DNA from 3 places in the Pradoshia sp. Z3_51 genome. Region 2 is predicted to be linked to each of the others. Evidence: riboswitches for the same ligand, from Rfam matches in the RefSeq annotation. Region 2 holds a riboswitch; each other region holds the start of a gene.
The links. A riboswitch is a leader RNA that binds a small molecule or an ion and turns the genes downstream of it on or off. The one in region 2 is predicted to bind S-adenosylmethionine.
Positions count from the first base shown of each region.

Region 1: it holds a riboswitch for S-adenosylmethionine, as region 2 does, so the genes downstream of both, metK (methionine adenosyltransferase) here and AC4BHA_RS13065 (methionine ABC transporter ATP-binding protein) in region 2, are expected to answer to the same signal.
Region 3: it holds a riboswitch for S-adenosylmethionine, as region 2 does, so the genes downstream of both, AC4BHA_RS09735 (methionine ABC transporter ATP-binding protein) here and AC4BHA_RS13065 (methionine ABC transporter ATP-binding protein) in region 2, are expected to answer to the same signal.

Region 1 covers NZ_JBZAJC010000003.1:440,970-450,968, forward strand. The annotation lists gene asnB (asparagine synthase (glutamine-hydrolyzing)) at 1-1,113, opposite strand, end outside; gene metK (methionine adenosyltransferase) at 1,311-2,510, opposite strand; SAM riboswitch class I at 2,644-2,772, opposite strand; gene pckA (phosphoenolpyruvate carboxykinase (ATP)) at 3,151-4,740, shown strand; gene AC4BHA_RS09260 (DUF2584 domain-containing protein) at 4,877-5,119, opposite strand; gene AC4BHA_RS09265 (alpha/beta hydrolase family protein) at 5,138-5,968, opposite strand; gene AC4BHA_RS09270 (ABC transporter substrate-binding protein) at 6,114-7,088, shown strand; gene AC4BHA_RS09275 (ABC transporter ATP-binding protein) at 7,109-7,876, shown strand; gene AC4BHA_RS09280 (ABC transporter permease) at 7,866-8,681, shown strand; gene ytkD (RNA deprotection pyrophosphohydrolase) at 8,676-9,149, opposite strand; gene AC4BHA_RS09290 (DUF6154 family protein) at 9,395-9,637, shown strand; gene ytzI (YtzI protein) at 9,794-9,967, shown strand.
Region 2 covers NZ_JBZAJC010000006.1:98,240-108,238, forward strand. The annotation lists gene sufB (Fe-S cluster assembly protein SufB) at 237-1,634, opposite strand; gene sufU (Fe-S cluster assembly sulfur transfer protein SufU) at 1,698-2,132, opposite strand; gene AC4BHA_RS13035 (cysteine desulfurase) at 2,122-3,351, opposite strand; gene sufD (Fe-S cluster assembly protein SufD) at 3,351-4,655, opposite strand; gene sufC (Fe-S cluster assembly ATPase SufC) at 4,673-5,458, opposite strand; gene AC4BHA_RS13050 (YuzK family famiily protein) at 5,818-5,970, opposite strand; gene AC4BHA_RS13055 (MetQ/NlpA family ABC transporter substrate-binding protein) at 6,264-7,097, opposite strand; gene AC4BHA_RS13060 (methionine ABC transporter permease) at 7,111-7,779, opposite strand; gene AC4BHA_RS13065 (methionine ABC transporter ATP-binding protein) at 7,776-8,807, opposite strand; SAM riboswitch class I at 8,921-9,032, opposite strand; gene AC4BHA_RS13070 (O-acetylhomoserine aminocarboxypropyltransferase/cysteine synthase family protein) at 9,127-9,999, opposite strand, start outside.
Region 3 covers NZ_JBZAJC010000004.1:70,743-80,741, forward strand. The annotation lists gene AC4BHA_RS09720 (amino acid ABC transporter ATP-binding protein) at 1-605, opposite strand, end outside; gene AC4BHA_RS09725 (amino acid ABC transporter substrate-binding protein/permease) at 592-2,037, opposite strand; gene AC4BHA_RS09730 (YrzE family protein) at 2,717-4,399, opposite strand; SAM riboswitch class I at 4,629-4,740, shown strand; gene AC4BHA_RS09735 (methionine ABC transporter ATP-binding protein) at 4,863-5,882, shown strand; gene AC4BHA_RS09740 (methionine ABC transporter permease) at 5,900-6,550, shown strand; gene AC4BHA_RS09745 (MetQ/NlpA family ABC transporter substrate-binding protein) at 6,568-7,437, shown strand; gene AC4BHA_RS09750 (M20 family metallopeptidase) at 7,494-8,702, shown strand; gene galE (UDP-glucose 4-epimerase GalE) at 8,876-9,904, shown strand.

The DNA.
Region 1 (9,999 bases), on a different contig from region 2:
ATTGTATCCTCCGAATAATTCATCCGCTCCTTCACCTGACAGAACAACCGTTACATGCTTTTGCGCTTCCCTTGCCACGAAATATAAAGGAACACAAGCGGGGTCTGCCAACGGGTCATCCATATGCCACATAATTTTCGGCAGTTCCCTCATATATTCCTGCGGCGATATAATATAGCTGATATTCTCTACCCCAAGCTTGTCAGCTGTTTCTTTAGCTACATCAATTTCACTGAAACCATTCTGTTCAAATCCAACTGAGAATGTTTTAATTCCAGGATGAAATTCTTTAGCTATGGATGCGATGATTGTAGAATCAATTCCACCTGAAAGAAATGAACCAACGGGTACATCACTGCGCATATGCATGCTGATACTGTCATACATCACATCTTGAATTTCTTTAATCCAATCTGGTTCACTGCGCAGAATAGGTTTAAATTCCGCTTTCCAATATTGGCGGATTTCCATAGGTTCTCCAATTTTCTTTGTAAAGCAATGTCCAGGCAATAATTTTTTCACATACTTTGTCATCGTTGCTGGTTCTGGAGTAAATTGAAAGGTAAGATAATGCTGCAGAGACACATGATCCAATTCTTGTTTTTCTATAGCGTGTATAATACTTTTCTTTTCAGAAGCAAAATAGGTCTTATCCCCATCTTCCTTATAAAAAAATGGTTTAATCCCAAATGGATCACGGGCACCAAAAACAGATTTCTCCTGTTTATCCCAAATCACGAACCCAAACATCCCACGAAGCATTTCAACTGCCTTTTCCCCATATTGAACAAATGCCGCCAGGATTACTTCAGTATCTGAATTTGTAGAAAACGCCATGCCTTCCTTTTCCAGCACTACTTTCAATTCCAAGTAGTTGTATATTTCTCCGTTAAAAACAATCCAATAGCGTTCATTTTCATACGTTAAGGGCTGATGTCCACATTCAATATCAATGATGCTTAGTCTTCTGAAACCAAGCTGGATATGTTCATCTATATAATACCCCTCGTCATCCGGCCCTCTATGCGTAATCAAGTCATTCATACTTTTAATTAGTTCTGAATCCTGATTCGCTTGTTGGTGATCATGCATACATCCTACAAATCCACACATTATTATTCACTCACTACCTTTACTTTCGACTGTTTTTCATTTAAAAATATCAAAGAATTAGATTTTAGATATGAGCTAGGGTCCCGACAAAATACGATCCATTATACCCGATTTCATAGTTTCCTAATATTACCATATTTAGACAAAAAAAGAAAGAGGGGTTATCCCTCTTTCTAGAAATGTTTATGCTGTTTATCTTAGATGTTAGCTTCCGCACGCAGTACTTCCACTTTATCTGTTTTCTCCCAAGGAAGATCTAAATCATTGCGTCCAAAATGTCCGTAAGCTGCTGTTTGTTTATAGATCGGACGTCTTAAATCAAGCATTTTTATGATCCCTGCTGGGCGTAGATCAAAGTTAGCACGTACTAATTCAATTAATTTTTCCTCTTCAATTTTCCCTGTACCGAACGTATCAATAGAAATAGATACTGGTTGCGCTACACCAATCGCGTAAGCCAGCTGAACTTCCGCTTTATCTGCAAGACCTGCTGCTACAATATTTTTAGCTACGTATCTGGCTGCATAGGCAGCAGAACGGTCTACTTTTGTAGCGTCTTTACCAGAGAATGCTCCGCCACCGTGACGTGCGTATCCACCATACGTGTCTACAATGATTTTACGGCCAGTCAAGCCTGCATCCCCTTGTGGACCTCCAATAACAAAACGGCCCGTTGGGTTAATAAAATATTTAGTTTGTTCATCAATAAGGTGAGCAGGAACAACCGGTTTAATTACTTGTTCTTTTAAGTCTTTCTTAATTTGCTCCAGTGTTGTTTCCGCGTCATGCTGAGTAGAGATAACGATTGTATCAATTCTTACCGGATTTTTATTTTCATCATATTCCACTGTGACTTGTGTTTTTCCATCAGGGCGCAAGTATGGAAGAACTTCTTGTTTACGAACCTCAGCCAGCTTTCTAGATAATTGGTGAGCAAGAGAAATAGGAAGAGGCATTAATTCTTCTGTTTCGTTGCAGGCAAAACCGAACATAAGACCCTGATCTCCCGCCCCAATAGCTTCAATCTCTTCATCTGACATCGTGCCTTCTCTTGATTCCAAAGCTTGGTCTACACCTTGGGCGATATCTGCAGATTGTTCATCAATAGAGGTTAAGACAGCGCATGTTTCTGCATCGAAACCATATTTAGCACGTGTATAACCGATCCCTTTGATTGTGTCACGTACAATTTTTGGAATATCCACATACGTAGAAGTAGTGATTTCTCCCGCTACTAAAACTAATCCAGTGGTAACAGATGTTTCGCAGGCTACCCTTGCATTTGGATCCTTTGCTAATATTTCATCCAAAATGGCATCAGAAACCTGATCGCAAATTTTATCCGGATGACCTTCTGTTACAGATTCTGATGTAAACAAATGTCTCTTATTAGACATGTATATTTCCTCCTTCAGTTTCCCTGTTTATGGCTACTCATTATCTTTAATTATCTCCTGATTATACGAAAAAAGACCTTTCCCCTTTATAAAGAAAAGAGGAAAGGTCTGAGTCTCAGAAATCTGCCTTTCACTCTCATCGTTCAAGGCATTATAACCTTGCATCAAGTTAGCACCTTTGCGTGATTTCCATTATAAGGAATCAAACTGCAGGTTGCCCCGGCTTCATAGAGCTCGTCTCTCCACCGAGTCTTGATAAGAGTATCCATATCAAATGTATATATTATCTTATCCATCATTTTCTGTCAATAAATAAACAGGAATATATTGTTAAGATAAAACTTTAGCTTCATCCTTTTTCTAAAAGAAGTACAGTCAGAACTTAAAATTCGCATTTCAATTATGATATTGATATAATTAATTTACGAATATTCAAATAAATATACTTTATTATTTATCCATCAATATTGACTAATATCCCTATTCTTTCACCAATGAAAACAATAATAATTATTCTTATATACTATATTAAACCATATTTTTGAAAATTAACACAATTAGTATGGATAAATCGATTAAATGTGTTATACTATTTTCCATATAATATGCTTACCAAAATTCTGGAAAAGGATGATACCTTATGAACAGTGTAGGAGTTTCCAATGAATTGAAACAATTACTTACTCATGATAATATTCACATTCAGCTTTCAGTGCCACAATTAGTTGAAAAAGTATTAACCAGAAAAGAGGGCATCCTCACATCTACTGGAGCGATTAAAGCCGAAACAGGTAAATATACCGGCAGATCTCCAAAGGATAAATATATTGTAGAGGAAGCTGCCACTAAAGATAAAATAGCCTGGGGAAGCGTCAATCAAGCAATATCTGAAGACGCATTCTCTAAATTATATGATAAAGTTATCGATTACCTCGAAAAACGAGATGAATTATTTGTATTTAATGGGTTTGCTGGGGCTGCAACAGACTACCGCCTTCCTATACAAGTAATCAATGAATATGCCTGGCACAATTTATTTGTACATCAGCTGTTTATCCGCCCCACTAAAGAAGAGCTTGAAAATCATTCTCCTGAGTTTACTATTATCTCAGCACCAGGTTTTAAAGCAAACCCTCTCGTGGACGGTACACAATCTGAGACGTTTATCATCATTTCTTTTGAGAAAAAAGTCGTCTTAATTGGAGGCACCGAGTATGCAGGTGAAATGAAAAAATCCATTTTCTCAATCATGAATTACCTGTTGCCTGAGAAAAATGTGTTCTCTATGCATTGTTCAGCAAATGTAGGTTTCGAGGGAGATGTAGCTCTTTTCTTTGGCTTATCCGGCACTGGAAAGACTACTTTATCAGCCGATCCAAATCGCCGCCTTATAGGTGATGACGAACATGGCTGGTCTCCTGATGGTGTATTTAATATTGAAGGCGGCTGTTACGCAAAATGCATCAATCTCACACAGGAAAAAGAGCCTCAAATTTTTAATGCCATACGCTTTGGTTCTGTACTAGAGAATGTGGTTGTAGATGAAGATACGAGAATTGCTGACTATGATAATGGAATGTTAACTGAAAATACCCGGGCAGCTTACCCTATCGAAGCCATGCAGAACATCGTCACACCTAGTATAGCGGGCCATCCCAATACAATCATCTTTTTAACTGCTGATGCTTTTGGTGTTCTGCCTCCAATCAGCAAGTTAACCAAAGAACAGGCAATGTATCATTTTCTAAGCGGTTATACGAGTAAATTGGCAGGGACTGAACTCGGAATCACTTCACCACAGGCTACGTTTTCTACCTGCTTCGGTTCACCATTCTTACCATTGCATCCAACTAAATATGCTGAGATGCTTGGCAAAAATATTGAGGAACATCAAGTTCAGGTATATCTGGTTAATACCGGTTGGACTGGAGGAGAGTATGGGACAGGTAGCCGCATGAAGCTTTCTTATACACGATTGATGATTCAAGCTGCATTGGAAGGAGAACTAGCCAATATCGAAACGGTACAAGACAGAATATTTGGCTTAGCGATTCCTTTACACGTACCTGGAGTACCTGATGAAGTTTTACAGCCGCAGAAAACGTGGAAAGATCCAGAAGCCTATTATGAAAAGGCGAATGAGCTTGCACATAAATTCAGAGAAAATTTCAAGGAATTTAAAAATATCAGTTCTGAAATTGAATCTAAAGGTGGACCAATTACCTTTTAAAGAACTAGCGGTGTCTTAGGAAGCCAAAAAGAAATGGCTTTCCTGAGGCACTATTTTATTTGTCTAAATTTAAAAACAAACCCACCGCCCAATGTAATTCTGGATGAAGGTTTGTTTTCTTTAGTTTCTATTCAATTTAGTTACTGGAATTTAAAGAAATCAACTCATATGTAATGGTTGTGCAGTTATTTTCCCATTCCACTTTTTTTATCCGTGCCGTTCCTCTCGATTCTCCATCCAGAGTTTTTCGGATATCAATCGGAATTTCAATTGGATATAGGCGGTATCCTTCTTTTTTTAGGACGAATAGATTTTCCTCAACCCTTTTTTCATTAGCCTTTGTCACTATAAGAGTATTCAATTCCATTGGCATACCCAATTCTCTCACTCCCCTGCTTCATTTATTTATTTCAATGGTATCATTTGAAGCGGCTTCTTTCATCCATTTCGTTAAATCCGTGACGATTTGCCGATTTATTCTAGGAGGTAGATAATGTGTATAGTCCTTAAGGTACCACACATCGACGCTCTTGCCGAGATCCTGCAGTCTGTTTCTTAATAGATTGGCATGTTCAACCGAAACGTTCTTATCCTTCTCGCCATGAATAATTAGAACATTACATGGTATTTTTTCAATTTCATACAAGGGTGTACGGGCTTTATATTCATCCGGCACCTTGTTTGGCGTACCTCCAATGACCCTTTTCAGCATTCTTCTTAAATCAATTCTCTCTATGTAGGTCAGAACCATATCGGAAACTCCCCCCCACGTGACAAGTGAAGCAGCGTCCTGGCAGTATATAGCTGTCCACAAGGCCATAATCCCGCCTCGAGAAAATCCAAAAATATGGACCTTTTTTGGATTAACCTTGGGATGTTGCTTTAAAAGTTCAAAACCTGCAATAGCATCCCAACGATCTTCTCCTGCAAAATCTTCCTCTCCTTCTCCACCCTGGTTGCCACGATAAAAGGGGGCAAAAACAACAAACCCCTGACTTGCGAATTGAATGATACGCCCTGGACGGACCTTCCCAACATTTTTAATGCCTCCGCGTAAATATAAAAATCCGTCCATTATTTCATCATTTTTTTTTGGCTCAGCTAATAGCCCCTTAACCCTTAACCCATTCGATAAATACGTGACAATATATAGATTTATATCCGGATGTGGCGATGGATATCGACTTCTATCTACGATACTACCTAGCGATGATTTTACTTCATCCATAATCCGGGCTCCTTTACAAAGTTCTATAGGCATTCACACAAATATATACCACACATACAATACGATTAACTACACTTTGGCATACATACTGCCTACTAAGGAGGAAATTCCCTTGAAATATTATCTTAAAACCAGCTTCTTCTGTATGCTGTCCATTCTGCTCATCTTTAGTTTATCGGCCTGTAAAGAAAATAAGTCGACTGAAGAATTGACAAAAGTCAAAGTAGCAGAAGTCACACGCTCTATTTTTTATGCACCTGAATATGTCGCCCTGGCCAAAGGATTTTTTAAGGACGAAGGGCTTGATGTAGACCTGCAGACTGCATGGGGCGGTGATAAGACAATGACTGCTCTACTATCAGGCGGAGCTGATATCGTGCTTGTTGGCTCAGAAACTTCTATTTATGTTCATGGACAAAATTCAAGAGATCCTGTTATTAATTTTGCCCAATTAACTCAAACAGATGGAACTTTTCTTGTATCCAGAGAAAAAATAGAGGAATTTAACTGGAACATGCTAAAGGGCAGTACATTTCTCGGACAGAGGAAAGGCGGTATGCCACAAATGGTTGGAGAGTTTGTACTGAAAAAACACAGCATTGATCCTCAAAAGGATTTGAAATTAATTCAAAATATTGATTTTGCCAATGTCGCCAATGCCTTTGCATCAGGAACAGGTGATTATGTACAGCTATTCGAACCTCAGGCAAGTGTTTTTGAAAAAGAAGGAAAAGGACATATTGTCGCTTCCTTTGGAAAAGAATCCGGCCATGTTCCATACACCACCTTCATGGCAAAGGAAAGCTATATGAAGGAAAATGAAGATATCGTTAAACGTTTTACAAAAGCGATTTATAAAGCACAAAAATGGGTTGAAGAAACAGATTCCGCTGAAGTAGCAAAAGCTATTCTCCCATATTTTGAAGATACAGACGTAGAGATTATTGAAATGGCCATTGACCGTTACAAGTCACAGGAGTCCTTTGCCTTAAATCCAATTCTTGATGAGGAAGAATGGTTAAATCTGCAGGATATCATGAAAGAAGCAGGAGAAATCGATTCCTATATCGATCATAAAACACTCGTAAATACAGAAATCGCTGAAGAAGTTTCAAAATAGGAGCTAAGGAGGCAGGGATTATGCCTTTATTGTCGATAGAGAATGTATCTCATCTCTATTTATCTAAATCGCAAACATCAATTGCTTTAGAGAATATATCAATGAGTATTGAGGAGGGAGAATTCATCTCCTTCCTTGGCCCAAGCGGCTGCGGTAAAACAACCCTTCTATCCATTATATCTGGCCTTTTTAAGCCAACCGAAGGAAGTGTTAAGCTATACGGGAAGGATGTCCTCATCCATCGCCAGGATATTGGATATATGCTGCAGCAGGATTATTTATTTCCCTGGAAGACCATTAAAGAAAATATATTGATAGGATTAAAATTATTAAAGCAGCTCGACCAAAAGCACGAAGAACAAACCATATCACTATTAGAAGAAATCGGCCTGAAGGATGTATTGACTAAATTTCCAAGGGAGCTATCAGGAGGAATGCGCCAACGAGTTGCCCTAGTTAGAACTTTGGCCACTAACCCTACTCTGCTCCTCTTAGATGAACCTTTTTCTGCTTTAGATTTACAAACCAAACTAAAGCTTGAAGATATCGTATCAAGTACATTAAAATCGTTTAAAAAAACGGCTATTTTAGTTACTCACGATATAGGAGAAGCAGTAGCCATGAGTGATCGTGTCTTCCTCCTCTCTCCAAAACCAGGAAAAATTCACAAAGAATTTGATATTCCAAACGAGTTAAAAGGGCTATCCCCATTTAATGCAAGAAATCATCCAGCCTTTTCAGATGTGTTCCAGCTTATATGGAAGGAGATGGAGCAGCTTGACGGATAATAAACTTAAAATTAATACCCTTCACAAGAACTATATCCAACAATTAAAAACCAACCAGCATAAAGTATGGCTGTATCAGGGTGTTATCTTTGTTTTATTTTTTGCTCTTTGGGAAATAGCCAGCCATTTTTACTGGATAGATCCCCTCCTGTTCAGTTCACCTTCCAATGTCGTTGAAATGCTGATTGAAAAAATACAGGATGGCAGTTTGCTCAGCCATCTCGGACTTACCTTGTTCGAAACAGTCATCAGCTTTATTTTAGGCACTCTACTAGGGACACTGCTAGCTGTTGCCTTGTGGTGGTCTCCAATGCTTTCAAAGGTCCTGGATCCCTATTTAGTCATCTTCAATGCTATGCCTAAGGTAGCCCTTGGACCCATTATTATTGTGGCGATGGGCCCTGGATTAATATCCATTATCACCAATGGAATCATTATCTCAGTTATCGTTACGACTATAGTCGTCTACACGAGCTTCAAGGAAATCGATCCCAATTATATAAAGGTAATGGAAACGTTTAATGCTCGCCGCATGCACATCTTCAAGGAAGCTGTCTTGCCGTATTCCTTTCCAGTCATTATATCGACACTAAAGGTTAATGTTGGTTTAGCCTGGGTTGGTGTCATAGTTGGAGAATTTCTTGTTTCTTCACAAGGACTTGGCTATCTAATCATTTATGGATTCCAGGTATTTAATTTCACCCTTGTTTTAATGGCATTACTCGTTATAGCTGTATTTGCAACGATTATGTATAAAATGGTCGAGTTTGTTGAAGCTAAGTTAATCCGCGACCGCTTATCATAAAAATTTTAACCGGCTTATTTTATCCAGACATTTCAAAACAACCTGATCCTTCATAATGAAGCTATATTGGGTGCTCGTTTGAAAATCATGTGGCAGTTCTGACAGTAAAACGGGCCCTTCTGTTTCCAGATAATCTTCTTTCTTCGTAAGGGCAGTAAGCTCGGCATAAAATACTGCTTTAACAAAGGAACCCGCTGGGTCGAGTACTTTATACTCGCCAATTGGAATTAACTGCTTTGCTTCTCCCCCTGTTTCCTCATATACTTCACGTATGGCAGCCTGAACAGGGGTTTCATTGTTTTCCACCTTGCCTCCGGGAAATTCAAGCCCTCTTTTGGAATGGTTGGTAAGAACCCATTTCCCTTTATAGCGGCATATGACGAATACATGACGAGCTTCTTTTTCAAATTGACCTTGTTCATCATGAAAATAGACATTATTTCCATGGATATCCTTAAATATGTCCATCTATCTCTACACTTCTCTCTTAATTGTTTCTTTCAATTATAGCAAAACTGGCTCTTATATAATTTATAAGGAATAAATCAATTAGAAGCTTACTTTTACAACACACTTTCTTAAAAATATAACAAATATAGTCATGAAGGATGGAATCAATAATATTTTCAATATAAGTAGAGTACATTTATAAAGGTTGGGGTAAATAATTACTATATGAATCGTGATCTAAAAATTGAAAGGAGTTCTTAGCAGTGAATTTCATTGATGAACTATACCAATTGTATCGAGATAAACTAACTGGCGATGATGAAGATATTGATATTTTGGCTTTAGCCGTTTTAGAACAGCTTGATCGTAAGGATGTTATGCAATTAATTAATGAACTGGAAGATCGGGAGCTATATAATTTAATGGGGATATACATAATTGATAGCCTTAAAAAGCGATTTGCAAATGATGATGTACAGCCGCCTGTATCAAAATATTTGCACTAAGATAGGATTACATAGCGAAACCTTCTAAAAATAGGAGGTTTTTTTAGTTTTTTAAATAAATTCACAGAGACCCCGAAAAACGATATGGTAAGATATAGGTCATTTCTATGTAACAGCAATGATATAATAGAGGTCATAAAGACTGGGGGAAAGCATATGGGGATGACAGGAATATTTATAATAGGGGCAATTATTATAGTCCTAATAATAGGGGTTACTGCACTTGTCACAACAAAAGCATACGAATACAAGCACACTATTGATCCATTAGATCAAAATCCGCATTTGAGTGGTAAAGAAGAGGTTCGCACATCTGAACCACATGAATAAGCGCAAAAAAGAATCCCCAGATAAAAAGGGGA
Region 2 (9,999 bases):
TAAGTTGCATTGCTTATTCTTCCTTCGGTAAAGATGGGGCATAGCTGCGGCATAGGCGGATTATAGGTGGCTTCCTCCACCCTTTCACACATCCTGCACCTTTACCACAGTATAGGTGGGGCATAGCTACGCCATAGGTAGGGTATAGGTGATTCCCCTTCAACTTTGGAGACGATAAAAAAAGAATCCGAAAATAAATTCGGATTCTTAATATAGTGGAAAGAGTTGTCTCAGTATTAACCGATAGAACCTTCCATCTCAAATTTAATTAATCTGTTCATTTCAACTGCATATTCCATTGGAAGTTCTTTTGTGAACGGTTCAATGAATCCCATAACGATCATTTCTGTTGCTTCCTGTTCTGAGATACCGCGGCTCATTAAATAGAAGAGCTGCTCTTCAGATACTTTGGAAACCTTCGCTTCATGCTCAAGTGAGATATTATCATTGTGGATTTCATTGTATGGAATCGTATCAGAAGTTGATTGATTATCCATAATGAGTGTATCACACTCGATATTAGAGCGTGCTCCATCAGCCCTTTTACCAAAGTGCACAACCCCACGATAGCTCACTTTACCGCCATGCTGAGAAATTGACTTAGATACAATCGTAGAAGATGTATTTGGAGCTAAGTGGATCATTTTAGCGCCTGCATCCTGGTGTTGACCTTTACCTGCAATAGCAATGGAAAGCGTCATACCACGGGCACCCTCACCGCGTAAAATACAAGCTGGATATTTCATGGTAAGCTTGGAGCCGATGTTTCCATCTACCCATTCCATTGTACCGTGAGCATCTACTACTGTACGTTTAGTAACAAGGTTATATACATTGTTTGCCCAGTTTTGGATTGTTGTGTAACGGCAATAAGCATTTTCTTTAACAATGATTTCAACAACAGCACTGTGAAGTGAATTTGTTGTATAAACAGGAGCCGTACAGCCTTCTACATAATGTACGGACGCATCTTTATCAACGATGATTAAAGTACGCTCAAACTGACCCATGTTTTCAGAGTTAATACGGAAATATGCTTGCAATGGTGTATCTACTTTAATACCTGGTGGGACATAGATAAATGATCCGCCAGACCAAACTGCAGAGTTCAATGCAGCAAATTTATTATCAGATGGCGGAATTACTTTAGCAAAGTGTTCACGGAAAAGGTCTTCATTTTCACGTAAAGCGGAATCTGTATCTTTGAATACGATTCCCATTGCTTCTAAGTCTTCCTTCATGTTATGGTACACAACTTCAGATTCGTATTGAGCTGATACACCGGCTAGGTATTTTTGTTCAGCTTCAGGAATACCAAGTTTGTCAAATGTACGTTTAATTTCCTCAGGAACTTCATCCCATGATTTCTCGGACTTCTCAGATGGTTTTACATAATACGTAATCTCATCAAAGTTTAAATCTGAAAGATTGCCTCCCCATTGTGGCATTGGCATGTTATAAAAATGTTCAAGAGACTTCAAGCGGAAGTCAAGCATCCATTGTGGTTCGTTCTTCATACGAGAGATTTCTTCAACAATCCCTTTAGTTAAACCGCGTTTAGAACGAAAGATGGAAACGTCCTTATCATGAAAGCCATATTTATAATCACCGATATCAGGCATTTTTTTAGCCATCGATCGCTTCCTCCTTCTTACTTAGTTCTAGCTGTTTTTCACTCTCAGCTAAAACATGTCATTTTAGTTTTCGTTAAGCCCTTTTTCCATAGCTTTCCAAGCAAGTGTCGCACACTTAATACGTGCTGGAAATTTACTCACACCTTGAAGGGCCTCTATATCACCAAGATCAAGATCGCCTTCGTCATATTCCTTGCCCTGTATCATGTTCGAAAATATACCAGCAAGCTTTAATGCTTCCTCACTGCTTTTGCCTTTGACGATTTGAGTCATCATGGAAGCTGATGACATAGAGATGGAACAACCTTCTCCATCAAACTTTGCATCTTGCACAATACCATCCTCTACTTTAAGTGTAAGATGAATACGATCTCCACAAGTAGGGTTATTCATATCTATCACAAGACTGCCGTCTTCCAGGCTTCCTTTATTTCGTGGATTTTTATAGTGATCCATGATCACTTGCCTGTAAAGGGTATCTAAATTATTAGAAGCCATTACTGAAATACTCCTTTGTTTTAACGAGTCCTTCGACTAAACGGTCGATATCTTGTTCTGTATTATATACATAAAAACTTGCTCTCGCCGTAGACGAAGCTTTTAACCATTTCATAAGCGGTTGTGCACAGTGATGCCCGGCACGAATAGCTATTCCATCTGTATCCAGAACGGTAGCGACATCATGCGGATGAACATCCTCAAGGTTAAAAGTTACTACACCAGCTCTTGATTCCGGATTTTTAGGTCCATAGATTTGGAGCCCCTCTATACTTGATAATTTATCAAGTGCATAAGCAGAAAGCTTATGCTCATGCGCCTCTACATTATCAAGACCAATCTCATTCAAGAAATCAATTGCAGCTCCAAGTCCAATGGCACCTGCAATGATTGGAGTACCGCCTTCAAATTTCCAAGGCAGCTCTTTCCATGTAGAATCCTGCAATCCCACAAAATCAATCATCTCTCCGCCAAATTCGATTGGTTCCATATTCTCGAGGTATTCCTTTTTCCCGTACATGACACCAATGCCAGTTGGTCCACACATTTTATGTGCAGAAAAGGCAAAGAAATCACAGTCAAGATCCTGAACATCCACTTTCAAATGCGGAGTGCTTTGCGCACCATCTACAACCATTACTGCTCCATTTTCATGGGCAATTTTCGCAATTTCTTTAACCGGATTGATGACACCAAGCACATTCGATACGTGCATAACTGAAACGATTTTCGTGTTTGAAGTAATCACTTCTTTGACTGTTTCAAGTGAAATAGTACCGTCTTCTCCAAGCGGGATATATTTCAATGTCGCACCGGTTGCTTTAGCTACTTGCTGCCATGGAATGATATTACTATGATGTTCCATCATACTGATAACAATTTCATCACCAGCTTTTAGGTTAGCTTTCCCGTAGCTGGCAGCAATTGTATTAATCGAAGTCGTTGTCCCTCTTGTAAAGACAACTTCTTCGATGGATTTCGCATTAATGAACTTTCTTACCTTTTCACGTGCTCCCTCATAAGCATCCGTGGCCATCGTTCCAAGTGTGTGAACACCACGGTGTACATTAGAGTTATACCGCTTGTAATACTCATCAATAGTCTGAATAACGGATGCTGGCTTCTGCGAAGTTGCGGCACTGTCCAGATATACTAATGAATGACCATTGACTTTCTCATTTAAAATTGGGAAAAGTTCTTTAATATTCGTTGGAATCATTATTTAACTTTCCTTTCAATTACCTCAGTCAACTGCTTTTTAACAGCTTCAACAGGTAATTGATTTACTACTGGGGCAAGGAACCCATGGATAATTAAACGTTCTGCTTCTGTTTTACTGATCCCTCTGCTCATTAAATAATAAAGCTGAATTGGATCCACACGGCCTACAGAAGCTGCGTGTCCAGCTGTTACATCATCTTCATCAATTAACAGAATAGGGTTTGCATCCCCACGTGCTTTCGGACTAAGCATTAATACTCTGGATTCCTGTACAGCATCAGCTTTAGTGGCACCATGTTCAATCTTACCGATACCATTAAAAATGGAGGATGCTTCATCCTTCATAACACCGTGCTTCAGGATATATCCATTTGAGTTTTTACCAAAATGAACAACTTTAGTTGTAAAGTTTTGAGTTTGTTTACCAGTACCAACCACTACTGTTTTAGTATCACCATATGAACCATTACCATGTAGGTTTGTAATATTCTCTGAAATAGTATTACCATCGTTCATTAAGCCCAATGCCCATTCCACTCGTCCATCATTTCCTACATATGCATTACGGTTTACATAGGTTTTCATATCTTTAGATAATGTATCAACTGCACCATATTTAACGACCGCATTGTTGCCGACGATAACCTCAGAAATGATATTTCCAATAGTCTCTTTGCCGTCAACCAATGAAATATAGTTTTCAACGTACGTTACGGAGCTGCTCTCTTCAGCAACAACAAGTACGTGATTATATAATTCAGTCTCAGCATTATCAATCATGAAGATAGCCTGGATGGGTTCTTCAATAACCACGTTACGTGGGATATAAAGAAAAGCTCCACCATTAAAGAGTGCTGCATGTAAAGCTGTAAGCTTATTCGTTTTTACAGGAACACTTGTAGTCATGAAGTATTTTTGCAAAAGTTCAGGATGTTCTTTAGCAGCAGTCCTGATATCTGTAAAAATAACACCTTTATCTTTAAGTTCCTGAGATACTGTCAAATAAGCAGCTGTATTGTTTCGTTGTACATACAAACTTCTGTTCTCATCAGGATTGATCAGCTTTTTCACGTCTTCAGCAAGTTCATCAATAGATGTAAATGTCTCGCTTGTAACGGAGTTCACTTTCATATCCTCTAATTGCCATTTATCAATCTTCGTTTTATCAGGTCTCGGCATAGGTAGCTCAGCTGAGGCAGAAAGGGCGTCTAAACGGAAGCTTTCAAGCCAGGCAGGCTCACTATGTGCTTTTGAAAAAGATGATACAACATCTTTTTCGAGTAATGTAGTTTCGATTGTCATAACGATCCTCCTATTGCTTATGCTTCAATTCCTACTGTTTCGTCTTCAATACCTAATTCTTTTTTAATCCAGTCATATCCTTCTGCTTCTAAGCGTTGCGCTAGTTCTGCTCCACCGGATTTCACGATTTTACCTTGCATCATTACGTGAACATAATCTGGAGTAATGTAGTTCAATAAGCGTTGATAGTGAGTAATCATTAGGCAGCCAAAATCTTCGTTTCTCATTTGGTTGATTCCTTTGGAAACAACTTTCAGCGCATCAATATCTAAACCGGAGTCGATTTCATCAAGAATCGCAATGGCTGGTTGCAGCATTAATAATTGAAGGATTTCATTACGTTTCTTTTCACCGCCGGAAAAGCCTTCATTTAAATAACGTTGAGCCATATCTTGATCCATTTCTAATAGATCCATTTTTTTATCCATTTCTTTAATGAATTTCATTAAGGAAATTTCGTCTCCTTCTTCACGTTTACTGTTAATAGCAGAACGCATGAAGTCGGCATTAGTAACCCCAGTAATTTCACTTGGGTATTGCATTGCTAAAAATAGACCGGCACGAGCACGTTCGTCAACTTCCATTTCAAGAACATCTTCACCGTCCATTGTGATGGAACCACTTGTTACTTCATATTTTGGGTGACCCATGATAGCAGATGACAATGTAGATTTTCCTGTACCATTTGGCCCCATAATTGCATGGATTTCTCCACCTTTAACTTCAAGGTTTACCCCTTTAAGAATCTCTTTACCTTCTATTGAAACATGTAAATCTTTAATTGTAAGAACTGAACCAGCCATTCTTATACCTCCAATATATAGTCATCTAAAGTTTTAGATTATTTCTATTCTCAATTTATTCTCATTACAATCTTATAACAAATCAAATCTAGATTCAACTTTTTGAAACGAGAAAATTACATAAAATGGACATAATATTTTAACATAATACTTAGCTTTACTGACATTATAATGTTAATTTTCACGAAAGAAAAGAACCAGCATGATCTTTACCAACCACCCTGATTTTAAAGACGGCAGTAACATTTTTGCACTAATTGAAAACATAAAAACAGGTAGAAGGAGAAATTGATTTTTCTTCCGCTACCTGTTTTTATGATTATCACTTTTAGAAATATTCACTTTATCACTTGATTCATTTACCCATGTACTCTTCTATTCACATCATTTAAGATTTGATTACTCTTCATATAACTACGTTCACGCTTCTCTTCTACTTTCATACGCACTTCAAGATTCTGACTGTAAACTTCATAGCCAACTCCATGTGCCTGCCTCATCGCTTTTTCCATTTCATCTGTTACTCTAAGCTGTAACTGATTGTCAAAGATAATGAATCATTCCTTTCCATTTATTATAATAAGGGTATCACTTTGCAGAAGAACCCTCAAAGTCTATATACCACTCTGAGCACATCTTAAAAGTGATATTGCGTATTTCTTCTAGGAAATCCTTGATTATCCTGAAAAATAATACCAGAGAAGAAAATAATTCATTGGAAAAGCATCTTACAATTGCTTTTAAAACACCTATTATATAGATGAAAAAGGTGCAGCTAAATGAATAGCTGCACCTTCCTTTTCTATTATTTATTTGATGGGATAACGGACCCTTTGTAGTTTTCATTAATGAAATCCTGGATATCTTTAGAATGAAGAACTTCAACCAATGTTTTAATTTCTTCCTTATTCTTATCCTCAGATCTAACAGCAATAATGTTTACGTATGGATTATTATCAGCACTTTCCAATGCAATCGCATCCTCAGCTGGTACAAGATCCGCTTCAATGGCATAGTTGGAATTAATCAGTACTGCATCGCCTTCATCATTATTGTAAACCTGCGTAAGCATAGGTGCTTCAATATCCGTTTTAAACTTTAAATTCTTCGGATTTTCCGCAATATCATCCACAGTTGCTTTAGTTTTATCAATGCCTTCTTTTAGCTTTATTAAGCCTTCTGTTTCCAGCATAGATAACATACGCCCATGATCAGCTACTGAGCTGCTCATAATGATGCTTGCGCCTTTTGGTAGGTCATCCAGGCTGTCGTATTTTTTAGAATAAACACCAATCGGTTCAATATGGATTCCGCCTGCATTGGCGAAATCATACCCATTATCCTTCACTTGACTCTCAAAATAAGGGATGTGTTGGAAATAGTTAGCGTCAATTGAGCCATCTTCCAATGCTTTATTCGGCATTACATAGTCTGTAAATACTTCAACTTCAAGTTTAATACCTTTTTCTTCAAGAAGAGTTGCTGCTTCTTCCAATATTTCTGCATGTGGAACATTTGATGCGCCAATTTTAATCGTTTTTAGTTCTTTGTCCCCGGAATTGGATTCATCTCCTGATCCACCGCAGGCTGCCAATAATAGGGTTAATCCTAAAACAAGTATGAACGATAACTTTTTCACTTTGGTTTCCTCCCTAGCGCTTATCTAATTTTCTTGTTATAAAATCTCCAATAAATTGGAGAATAAACACAATAATCAATACTAAAATAGTAGCAACAATCGTGACATCTGTCTGTCCGCGGCTAAACCCTTCCAAATAGGCAAGGTTTCCAAGTCCGCCCGCACCAATCATACCTGCCATCGCTGTATAACCTACAAGCGCAATTGCCGTAACTGTGATACCAGAAACAAGTGCAGGCAGAGATTCAGGAATTAGCACCTTCCATATGATTGTAAAGGAAGTGGCCCCCATCGATCTTGCTGCTTCTATTACACCTTTATCAATTTCACGCAATCCAATCTCAACCATTCGCGCATAGAATGGAGCAGCACCTATAATTAAAGCTGGCAAAGCCGCATTGACACCGATAATACTTCCTACTAATGCCTTTGTGAAAGGAATTAACAACACGATTAGAATAATGAATGGAATGGAACGGAATATGTTAACGAAAGCACCTACAATTCCGTAAATCACTTTGTTTTCCCACATATTCCCCTTTGAGGTCAAGAATAATAGCAGACCCAATATAATTCCAAGGAAAAAAGTTGCGATTAATGAGACACCTGTCATATACAAGGTTTCCCATGTCTTTTCATAAATTCGTTCCCAAACTACATTTGGTAATAATGTTTCCATCATTCTGAAATCACCTCCACACCAATTTCCTGATTGTGGAGATAGTCAATCGCTTTCGCCACTTCAGCAGCATCACCGTCTACATGAATAAATAACGTTCCATAGGACCCGTGCTGAGTCTGCGATATTTTACCCTGCAATATGTTTACATTGATTTTGTAAGAGCGGATAACCTCTGATAAAACAGGGGTTTCAGCTGATTCGCCAATAAAGGATAATTGTACAACTTTCCCCGTCGGATATTCAGCAAGCAAATGCTCAATCGTCTCTTTCGTTTCTTCTGGCTCAGTCACTTGCTGTACAAATCGTTTAGTAATCGGAGCATTTGGTTTTTTAAATACATCAAGTACTTTTCCGCTCTCGACCACTTTCCCCATCTCCATCACAGCAACGCGATGACAGATTTTACGAATAACATGCATTTCATGTGTAATTAATACGATTGTCAAGCCAAGTCTTTTATTTATATCAACGAGCAAATCCAAAATATCGTCTGTAGTCTGAGGATCAAGTGCTGATGTCGCCTCGTCACAAAGAAGAACCTGTGGATTGTTCGCTAATGCGCGCGCTATACCGACCCGCTGCTTCTGACCGCCGCTCAACTGAGATGGATAAGCATTTTCACGGCCATCTAATCCTACCAGACTTACAAGTTCCTTCACTCTTTCTTTACGTACCTTGCTTGGTACGCCCGCAATTTCTAAAGGAAACTCTATATTTTCGCTGACTGTCCTTGACCAGAGGAGATTAAAGTGTTGAAAAATCATACTTATTTCCATTCTGGCTTTTCTTAATTCAGCGCCTTTTATAGCAGCCATATCTTTGCCTGCCACCAAGACACTGCCTTCTGTTGGCTTCTCTAAACCGTTCAGCATTCTAATGAGGGTACTTTTTCCCGCACCGCTGTACCCAATAATTCCAAAGATCTCGCCTTTTTCAATAGATAATGAGACTTGATCCACTGCTTTGACAGCTGATGAACGTTTAAATGTTCCTGAGAAGGTCTTCGATACATCACGTAATGTAATCATGAAAAGTTCACCTGCTCTTTCTATCAACCTATAATTAAAGAATAACTTCAGTTAAACAAAAATGCCTTTCTGCGGAGGCAGAAAGGCATGATTTATTTATAACATGTTCCTTTCTCTCATCTCCCAGGATTTATTATCCTGTGTGAATTGGCACCTTTTCAATCATAAATGATTGCCGGTTGCCGGGCGTCAAAGGGCACTTCCCTCGGCCTCTCTTGATAAGAGTACTTAAACTATTCAATTAAATCTAACTGTCTGCTATCCTATCATGTTGAAGAAAGAACTGTCAACACCAAAGTCTGCATAGCATGTTCAATATTTATTTCACAACCACCTCAGTGGAAGCTATACCTGTTGCTTTTTCAATCGCAAGCTCCAATTCTTCAATTAGATCTTCTGCATGTTCAATTCCAACAGACAGTCTGATTAAATCCTCCTGTACACCTGATGCTTTTAATCCCTCTTCACTTAGTTGCTGATGAGTCGTGCTTGCCGGATGGATAATTAGGCTCTTTGCATCTCCCACATTGGCCACATGGGACCACAGTTCAACGGAATCAATCAGTTTTTTACCTGCCTCACGTCCACCCTTTATTCCAAAAACAACGACTGCTCCAGCACCTTTGGGTAAATATTTCTTCGTTTTTTCGTAATCAGGGTGATCTGAATCTCCTGGATACAAGACCCACGATACAGCCGGATGCTGTTTTAAATAGTCAACTATTAATCTCGTATTGGCTACATGCTCCTTCATCCTCACATGCAGAGTTTCCAATCCGAGAATAAATTGAAAGGCATTGTACGGGCTTAAGGAAGGACCTAAATCTCTCAACAGCTGAACTCTGGCCTTCACAATAAATGCTGCTGCACCAATTGCTTCACTGTAAATCAGATCATGATAGCTTGGATCGGGTTCAGTAAAGCCCGGAAATTTAGATGAATTCCAGTCAAACTTCCCTCCATCCACTATGACCCCGCCTAATGTGGTTCCATTTCCAAGCAGCCATTTCGTAGCTGAGTGTACGACGATATCCGCTCCAAACTCAATCGGACGGGATAAATAAGGAGTTGCAAATGTATTATCAATAATTAACGGAATTCCAGCTTCATGAGCAATTTCCGCCACCCGTTCAATATCAAGAACCTGCAGGCTTGGATTTCCAATCGTTTCTCCAAAAATAGCTTTGGTCTT
Region 3 (9,999 bases), on a different contig from region 2:
CGGGCAAAGCCCATTTCATGAGTCACAATTACCATGGTCATACCCTCTTGTGCAAGCTGTTTAATAACATTCAGAACCTCACCGACCATTTCGGGATCAAGTGCACTCGTAGGCTCATCAAACAACATAATGTCAGGGTTCATGGCAAGAGCTCGTGCAATCGCCACACGTTGTTTTTGTCCGCCGGACAGTTGAGCTGGCATGGCATTGGCCTTATCTTCAAGACCCACACGAGCCAATAGCTTTAAGCCGATTTTTTTTGCTTCTTCTTTTGTAGCTTTATTCAGCTCAACAGGAGCCAAAGTAATATTATCTAGTACTGTCATATGCGGGAAGAGATTGAAATGCTGGAATACCATTCCGATATTTTCCCTAACTTTATTAATGTCTGTGTTTTTATCAGTTAAATGTTTATCATCAACTGTTACGTCACCTTCATTTACTTCTTCAAGTAAATTGAGGCAGCGCAGAAGTGTACTTTTACCGGATCCAGAAGGGCCGATTAAGCAGACAACTTCGCCTTCTTTAACCTCAAGACTGATATCCTTTAGTACTTCCAGCTTCCCGTATGATTTTTTTAATCCTTTTACTTTAAGCTTTCCCATTTTGGATCTTCCTTTCCATACGGTTTGATACCTTAGTTAAAATCATAATAATGATAAAGTATATAAACCCTACAATCAGCCACATTTGGAAGGACTCAAGGTTTCTGGCAATAATGATTTTTCCGCTTTGAGTCAATTCATTAATACCAATGATGGATAGGATAGAGGTATCTTTTAATGTAATGATAAATTGGTTAATGATAGATGGAATCATCAGACGGATTGCCTGTGGAAGGATAACCTTTGCCATTGCCTTTTTATATGGAAGACCAAGGCTTCGGGCAGCTTCCATTTGTCCCTTATCAACGGATTCGATACCACCGCGTACAATTTCAGCCATATATGCACCAGCATTTAAGCTTAATGTTATGATACCGGCAGCAACTGCAGATATACGGAAGTCAAGTGCTGCTGGAATACCGAAATAGATAAAGAAAGCTTGAACAATCAGTGGAGTTCCTCTAAAGATATCTACGTAAATGACGCCGATTGCCCTTAAGATTTTGAGATGGGACACACGCATCAGACCAAATATAATACCTAGGATACATGCTATAACGAGAGATACGACAGTCAATATCAGGGTCATTTGAAGACCTTTTAACAGACTTGGCATACTTGATTCTAATAAGCCGAAGAAACCGTTATTAGTATCGGTGCTTTTTTCTGCCTTCAAGTACTTATCCATAATATCCTGATATTCACCGGATTCTTTTAGATTGGCTAGACCTGTATTGAACTGCTCAATCAATTCCGCATTTTGCCCTTTAGCGACAGCAAATCCATAGGAGCCGCCTTTTTCTTTTTCAGTAACGATTTCTAATCCGTTGCCTTGCGTAATCCCATATGCCAGAACTGGGTAATCATCAAAAACAGCTGCAGAGTTACCTGTTTTAACATCGTCATACATATTGGCGGAATCATCAAAGGTTACCGTTTTAAAGCCATATTTATCTTTTATGCTTTCTGCAAAGCTGGCACCTTCTGTACCTGTTTTAATGGCTACCTTTTTTCCTTTTAAATCTTCATAGGATTTAATCTCTTCATTTCCCTCGGCAACCGCCATTACGACACCAGATTCAAAATAGGGATCGGAGAAATCAAATTTCAGTTGTCTTTCATCTGTTATACTCATTCCGGCAATAACGCCGTCTACTTGATTGGACTCTAGTGCTTGTACGGCTGCATTAAATCCAAGCGGCTTAATTTCTACTTCAAACCCTTGATTTTCAGCTATAGCATTGAGTAAATCGATATCTATACCTACAAATTCGCCATTCGTTTCCTGGAATTCAAATGGGGCAAATGTAATATCTGTTGCAATCTCATATTTTTTTCCTTCTGCTTTCGTGTTTAAAGCCGGGAATATAAATGAAGCAATCATGACAATAGCCATTGCTATTAGGAATGTGAATTTTGAAAATTTCTTCATTGTGAACCTCCTTCATATAAGTAACGTTTAAAAACCCTCTATATCCAATTGGGGCGGGTTAAAAGGGATGTTTTAATCTTATAACAGAATGTATGTATCTCTATGAGTATATATAAAGATACGGTTTTTTGGCAATCAATACTTACCAAATAATATTAGATTACTATAAGATTTCCATTTATTTGTTGTGAAGAAAAAGATGTAATAAAGGGTGGAGAAATAAAAAAAGAGCAGTATTATACGTATTTAATCTAATAAAATATATAGAGATTTGTAAATGGAAAGTACTTCCTAAATGTTATGTGAAAATAATCTAACTCACATATTAATACTGATTATGTATGGAAAACAGCTGAGAATGCTTTAACCATGTAAGTGTATCTTAAGCAAATTTTAGTTCTGAAGAATGAATTCTAAAGTATATTTCCATTTGTGCTCTAATTCTTTTGGAACTACATCCAGTATGGGTATTGATCTATAGAATTTAACTCCAAAGCCCTCCTCTTAATAATGTAAACACTACCTATTATGAGTATTTATGACTAATTTTATTTACCCTATTCAACACGATTCTAACTATATATTTAACAATAATTTAAATATGGGTAATAAAATTAGTCCAGTTGTTAAAAAATAGATCAATCCTCGAGTGAGGATGATCTATTTTCTTCAGTATATATTATTGTAAATTCTTAATTGTAATACCGTTAACAGGTAAAAAGTTTTCCCCGGTATCCAGGTACGTTACAGATACCTCATCGTTTTCCTGCAGATATATGATCAAAGGATCCTTTTCAGAGGACATATTGTAGCTTTGTCCATTATCCAGAAGGAACGAAACGACGGTATATTCACCTGATTTTTCTTTATAGACTCTGATAACTTTCCCATCGATTTTCTTCTCAACACTTGTGGAGGTGCCGTTAACCGTTCCGCCGCCTTTTTGAAGTGCTGTTTTGTATAGCTTTAAGGCTTCATTTGGCGTTGACCCATATGCTGTTATTTCAGGATTGGCAGCAGATACAATGAAATAATTTTGTAGGAATCCATTTGAATCCAGGACTCCTGTTAACCAACTGGCTTCACCGTAAAAATTATAGATGATGGGCATTTCTCCTTCCCATTTCTTTTCTATAAACTTCTTCTCGATAATTTGCAGGGCACCCTGTGAATCCATGTAGGATTCCTCCATATTACCTGTATAATAGACAGCTTTACCTGTCCTGGAATTTGTGAGCGCATAGCCGAGCATAGAATCGACGCCTTCTTTAGGACTCGTGAAATCAGTGAAATAATACATATCTCCATTTTCATCAAAGATCGGACTTACATTCGCTTCGGTACCCTCATCAGAAGGCAGTTTAACATCTGATTTTCCAAATAGGCTGTTCCAATAGCCATGAATATAATTTCCGAAGTAGCTGTTTTGTGTACTGACGACTTCTGGTGCAACGGCACCATCAATAAATTCGGGCGCTTCAGAAAGGGAATAAGAGTTGGACTTCCCAGTTTTGGCATCCATCACCACAACACCTTTTACCTTAAAGCCATTTCTGGCAGAGACAAAATCACCATAAGAGCGAATATAAAATGGCGTGCCATTATCATCTACTTCAAGCTGTGAATCCCCATAGAATATGTAGGATGGATACTGTAGACGAATACGGCGCTCTGTTTCTTTATTGAAGAATGCAGAAGGAGTGTAGATCATTTCTGCATCAACAAATTTTGGGTTGGCTGATGAATCTGTAGCACTCAATATAAAGTAACCAGGAGTTTCTTTCCCTTTCAGCCATTTGAAGAATCCTGAAAATTCGACTGGAGCAATATAAACATACTCACCATCTACTTTTTGGATTTGTAAATTCCCTAATTCGTAGTAGCTCGTATTTGGTACCTGGCCAAATGCTTTTTTCATTTTATTGCGCGCGTATTGAGGAGGCACGCTGGCCGGCTTTTTATTTTCATCAAATGTTTGAATTTCTTCTTTGATGTCCATTTTAGCTATAGTATACTTTTCATCGGCATTGAACAGAAATGCCGTTAAAAAATAGAGACCGACAAGCAAACTACCTGCAAATAAAATACCCTTAATGGTTCTCTCCATACCCGTAGCAAGCATTGAACCCAGCAAGGTTAGTATGATGACAAAAATCCAAAGAGAAGAGATAGTTTGATCCAATAGGGTGAAGTAATAAAATAAAAATGCTTTAATCGTGATTAATGCAGCTAAGCTGACAAAAACAAGCAGTTTTGTTTTCCCCTTCATATGGATACGTAATTTTTCATTATTTTTGAATGGCACAAGAATAAGTGCCGATATAATCCCAATGATAATGGAATAGATGAAGATATTTCCCACAAAGTACCCCTCCTTATTTTTTCTATAATTTACCTTAATATCCTATACGAATAACTGGCCAAAATGATTCATGAATTGGAAATATTCATGAATTTTAGTTGCTGTAACTTGATTTAGGATATTCTTTATTATAAATCAAAAATATTTTAAATATTATAAATTATTATTGACATTGCTAAACAAGATAGGATATAGTTGGAAACATCAAATTTAATTGAATAGCAAGCGATTCTTATCGAGAGAAGTGGAGGGATTTGGCCCTATGATACTTCGGCAGCGGATTTTTACTATGGTAAAAATACTGTGCTAATTCCAACAAACATCTGTTTGAGAGATAAGAGGAAGCTTTAAGCGAACATATTTCTACTTGTCTTTTTATGTATATGTTCATACAAAGCCTCTTCTGTCTAATGACAGAAGGGGCTTTTTGCATTTCGAATTTTTTAGGCCTGGAGGAGAGAACATGATTGAGTTTCGAAACATAAAAAAGTCATATCAAGCAAATGGTCAAAGCGTAGATGCTCTGAGAGGCGTTCATTTAACGGTTGAAAAAGGGGATATTTTTGGAGTGGTAGGATACAGCGGGGCCGGGAAAAGTACACTTTTGCGTTTAGTTAATATGCTTGAACGGCCTACTGAGGGGGAGGTCCTTTTGAATGGTAAATCGTTTGCCAGTCTCAAAGCAAAGGAATTAAGGGCAGAGAAAAAGAAAATCGGGATGATCTTTCAACATTTCAATTTACTTCAATCTAAGACGGTATTTGATAATGTAGCGATTCCATTGATACTATCCGGCGTTCGTAAAGAAACGATTCAAAATAGAGTTCGAGAATTACTGGAGTTCGTGGGGTTATCAGCTAAGGGTCGAAGTTACCCGGATGAATTGTCAGGGGGACAGAAGCAGAGGGTTGGAATTGCGAGAGCTCTGGCCACGAATCCATCTATCCTGCTATGTGACGAAGCTACATCGGCATTGGATCCGCAGACGACCAGGGATGTTTTAGAGCTATTGAAAAAAATAAACCGAGAATACAATATAACAATTTTGCTTATTACACATGAAATGTCGGTGATTAAAGAGATATGCAATAAGGTCGCTGTCATGGAAAATGGGAGGGTTGTTGAGCAGGGTCCTGTTCTTGATATTTTTTCCAAGCCAACCACTGAGGTTGCCAAGCGGTTTGTTAGAACAGTCATTCACGACGAGATTCCGCAGAGCTTTTTGAAATCCTTAAAGGAGAATAAACCAGCAGTTTGGAAACTTAATTTTTTGGGATCTTCGTCTGGCAAGCATCTACTTTCAACAGTGGCGAAAAGTTTTGATGTCCATTTAAGTGTTCTTTCTGCCAATATTTCTGAAATACAGGAAACCCCTTTTGGGAATTTAATCGTTGAGGTCATCGGTGAAACAGAAGAAATAAAGAAGGCGATCCAATACATAGAGAGTGAGGATGTGCTCTTGCAGGAGGTTAAGCTATCATGAATGAACAGTTTTTAGGAATGGAAATTACACTTGAACAGTTACTGATTGGATTCAGTGACACACTCTATATGGTTTTCTTCTCCTTACTATTCGCGGCCGTGATTGGATTGCCTTTAGGGATTTTACTCGTCATAACGAGAAAGGGTCACATTCTGGAGAATAAGTGGGTGTTTAATATATTGAACCCAATCATTAATATTTTACGCTCGGTTCCCTTCATTATTTTATTGGTGGCTTTGATTCCATTTACACGATTGGTTGTTGGATCGGCGATTGGAACGAATGCCGCCATTGTACCGCTTGTATTTTATGCAGGTCCTTATATTGCCAGATTGGTTGAAAATTCATTATTGGAAGTTGATAAGGGAATTATTGAAGCAGCTCAGTCAATGGGCGCGACTGAATGGCAGATCATTTTTCGGTTTTTAATACCAGAGGGACTTAGCTCTCTTGTTTTAACCTTTACAACAGCAACTATTGGGCTGGTTGGAGCCTCAGCAATGGCAGGGGCAGTAGGAGCTGGAGGAGTTGGAGATCTTGCCCTCACCTATGGTTATCAGAGGTTTGACACTAACACCATGATTGTAACCGTTGCGGCACTGGTAATCATTGTACAGCTTTTACAATCCATAGGTAATACGCTGGCTAGAAAAATAAGAAGACGATAAAGAAGGAGATGGAAAAAATGAAAAAACTTTTTCTTACTATTTTAATAATTGCATGTACTGTCGTAACAGCAGCATGTGGAAGCGATTCGAAAGGCAGTGCAAAAGAGGGCAGCTCTACCATTAAGGTTGGAGTGAGCAGCGGAGACACAAGAATATGGGATTATATTGCTGGTCTCGCTAAGGAGAAGGGGCTCAATATAGAGCTTGTAAAGTTCAGTGATTATATTTTGCCGAATACAGCTCTAAATGATGGTGAAGTGGACGCTAATGCATTCCAAACAATCTCTTATTTTGAAGAACAAGTGGCGGAAAGAAAATTAGATCTTGAGCCACTAAGCTCTACTGTTATTGCACCAATGGGAATCTACTCAAATAAGCATAAGGATTTAAAGGAATTGCCTGATGGGGCTAAAATTGCTGTCCCTAATGAAGGTACAAATCTTGGCCGGGCGCTACTTCTTTTGCAGGAGGCTGGCTTCATTACACTAACAGATAATTTTGATGGAATAGGCTCTTTAGAAAAAATTAAATCAAATCAAAAAAATATTAAACTCGAACTGGTAGCTGCCGGGAATACACCGCGTTTTCTTGAAGATGTAGATGCATCTATTATAAACAATAACTTTGCGGTTGAGGCAGGATTGACATTAAAGGATGCCTTGTTCCATGAAAGTGCAACGGCCAAACCATACATTAATATTATCGCTATAAAAAAAGGGGATAAAGACCGCGCTGAGCTAAAAAAACTGGCAGACATCTATCATTCCGAGGAAGTGGAGGATTTTATCCTTAAAACATTTAAAGGAAATACCATTCCGGCTTTTGTTTCAATAGAAGAATTGGTTAATTATCAGGATGCCTGGACCAGCCCGGCAGTCGATCAATGAATTACTTCGGATACTAACATAGGTATAAGATTATTAGAGAGATTGGAGGCAGAGCAATGATTAAAAACGAAGGTCGCATTTTTCATAAAGATATTATCAATGAATATATAGATCAGCAGAAAAACAAATATATAAATATAAGCCACCAAATTCATGAAAATCCAGAAATAGGGAATGAAGAATTCTTTGCATCTGAAACACTGACCAAGGTATTAATCGATGCTGGCTTTGAGGTAACAAATGATATTGCTGGCCATAAAACTGGATTTTTAGCGAGGAAATCATCCTCAAAGCCGGGGCCTACGATAGCTTTTCTTGCCGAGTATGATGCGCTTCCTGGCCTTGGCCATGCATGCGGCCATAATATCATTGGCATCACCAGCGTAGCGGCTGGAATTTCGCTTGGTTTAGTACTCGAGGAAATAGGGGGAACGGTACTTGTTTACGGTACCCCGGCAGAAGAAGGGGGTCAAAATGGAAGTGCGAAGGGCAGTTATGTAAAGCATCAATTGTTTGACGGTGTGGATGCAGCTATTATCATTCATCCTTCTGGTCAAACGAGAACAACTCAGCCTTTCTTGGCTGTTAATCCCCTTGACTTTCATTTTTATGGGAAACCGGCGCATGCTGCGGCAGCACCAGAGGAAGGGATTAATGCACTTGATGCGGTCATCCAGTTATTTAATGGGATTGGCGCATTGAGACAGCAGCTGCCGACAGATATAAGGGTTCATGGCATTATTCCAAATGGAGGAGATGCACCTAATATCATTCCTGATTATGCCTCTGCAAGATTCTATATTAGAGCTTCAACTTGGAAAAGTTGTGAGGAAATATCGGAAAGGATTATTCAGATTGCCAAAGGTGCGGCGTTGGCAACCGGAGCCGATGTAAAAATAGAAAGATTTCAAAATGAAGTTCATGATTTCGTTCTGAACACGGCTCTTGATGAGGTACTTCGAGAAGAACTGGAAGCTCTAGGTGAGGAGGTTGTACAGGGTACGCGGAATGCATCCGGTTCAACAGATGCAGGAAATGTAAGCCATGTTGTTCCGACAGCGCATCCTTATATCAAAATTGGTCCGAATGATCTAATCGCCCACACAAAAGAATTTAGAGAGTGTGCTATATCAGAACTTGGAGACCAAGCCGTCATTACTGGTGCAAAAGCCTTGGCCAATACAGGTTATCGCCTTCTGACAAATCAGTCGTTACTGCAGAGGATTAAGGATGAATTCCTTAAAGCTAAAACAAGTGATATTTAAACAAGCCTAAATATCGACTTGCGACAATATAAATTGAGTATCCACTGCCCTGTTCTTCTTTTAGTATTTTTAACTCATAAAGAAATTAAGTACCACATAATTCTAAATAAGGTAAAATTAGTGTATGTGTATTTCTATTTACCAATCGTGAGAAACAGGGGAGTGGATCATGGATGGCGATACTCATTACAGGTGGTGCTGGTTATATAGGCAGCCATGCGGCAGTTGAATTCTTAAAAGCGAATTATGATATTGTGGTGCTGGATAATTTCTCTAACAGTCATGTGGAAGCAATTGAAAGAGTGAAAGAGTTAGCTGGTAGGAACTTTCCTTTCTATAATATAGATTTAGTAGATAAGGAAGCTGTTGACCAATTGTTTGCAAAATATGATTTTGATTCAGTTGTCCATTTTGCCGGTTTAAAAGCAGTTGGTGAGTCCATTTCGATGCCTCTGAAATATTATGAAAATAATGTGACGGGTACCATCAGACTATGTGAAGTTATGGCGAAGCATCAGGTGAAGAAGCTGGTATTCAGCTCTTCTGCCACTGTATATGGTATGCCGGATCGGGTACCGATTGATGAGTCCTTTCCATTATCAGCAACCAATCCATATGGCCGTTCAAAATTAATGATAGAGGAAATCCTGTGTGACTTGCATGTTTCCGATCCAGAATGGAGTATCGCCTTGCTGAGGTACTTCAATCCTATAGGAGCTCATGAATCAGGAAGAATCAGTGAGAATCCAAGTGGTATTCCCAATAATTTAATGCCATATATCACACAGGTTGCCATTGGAAAAAGAGATAAATTATCCGTTTTTGGCAGCGATTATGAAACTCATGATGGTACCGGTGTTCGCGACTATATCCATGTAGTCGATTTAGTGAAGGGCCATTTGAAGGCATTGGAATATCTGCAGGGTAGATCTGGAGTAGAAGCATTTAATCTTGGAACAGGAAACGGATATAGTGTCCTGGACCTGGTGTATGCTTTCGCAAGTGTTAGCGGAAGGAAAATCCCTTACGAATTAGTGGAACGGAGGCCCGGTGATGTGGCTGTTAGTTACGCTGATTCCGTAAAGGCCGCAAAGGTACTGGTCTGGAAAGCAGAAAAGAGTCTGAAGGATATGTGCGCAGATTCATGGAAATGGCAAAGGCAAAATCCGAATGGTTATGATCAGACAATTATAAATTCTTAGTGGAGAATTGGATGATGGAGTTGATGATTAAGCCCGATTCCATTTTCATTTACATATTGGGTAAACAGATAGCATCAAAGTTGCTATCAGCCATG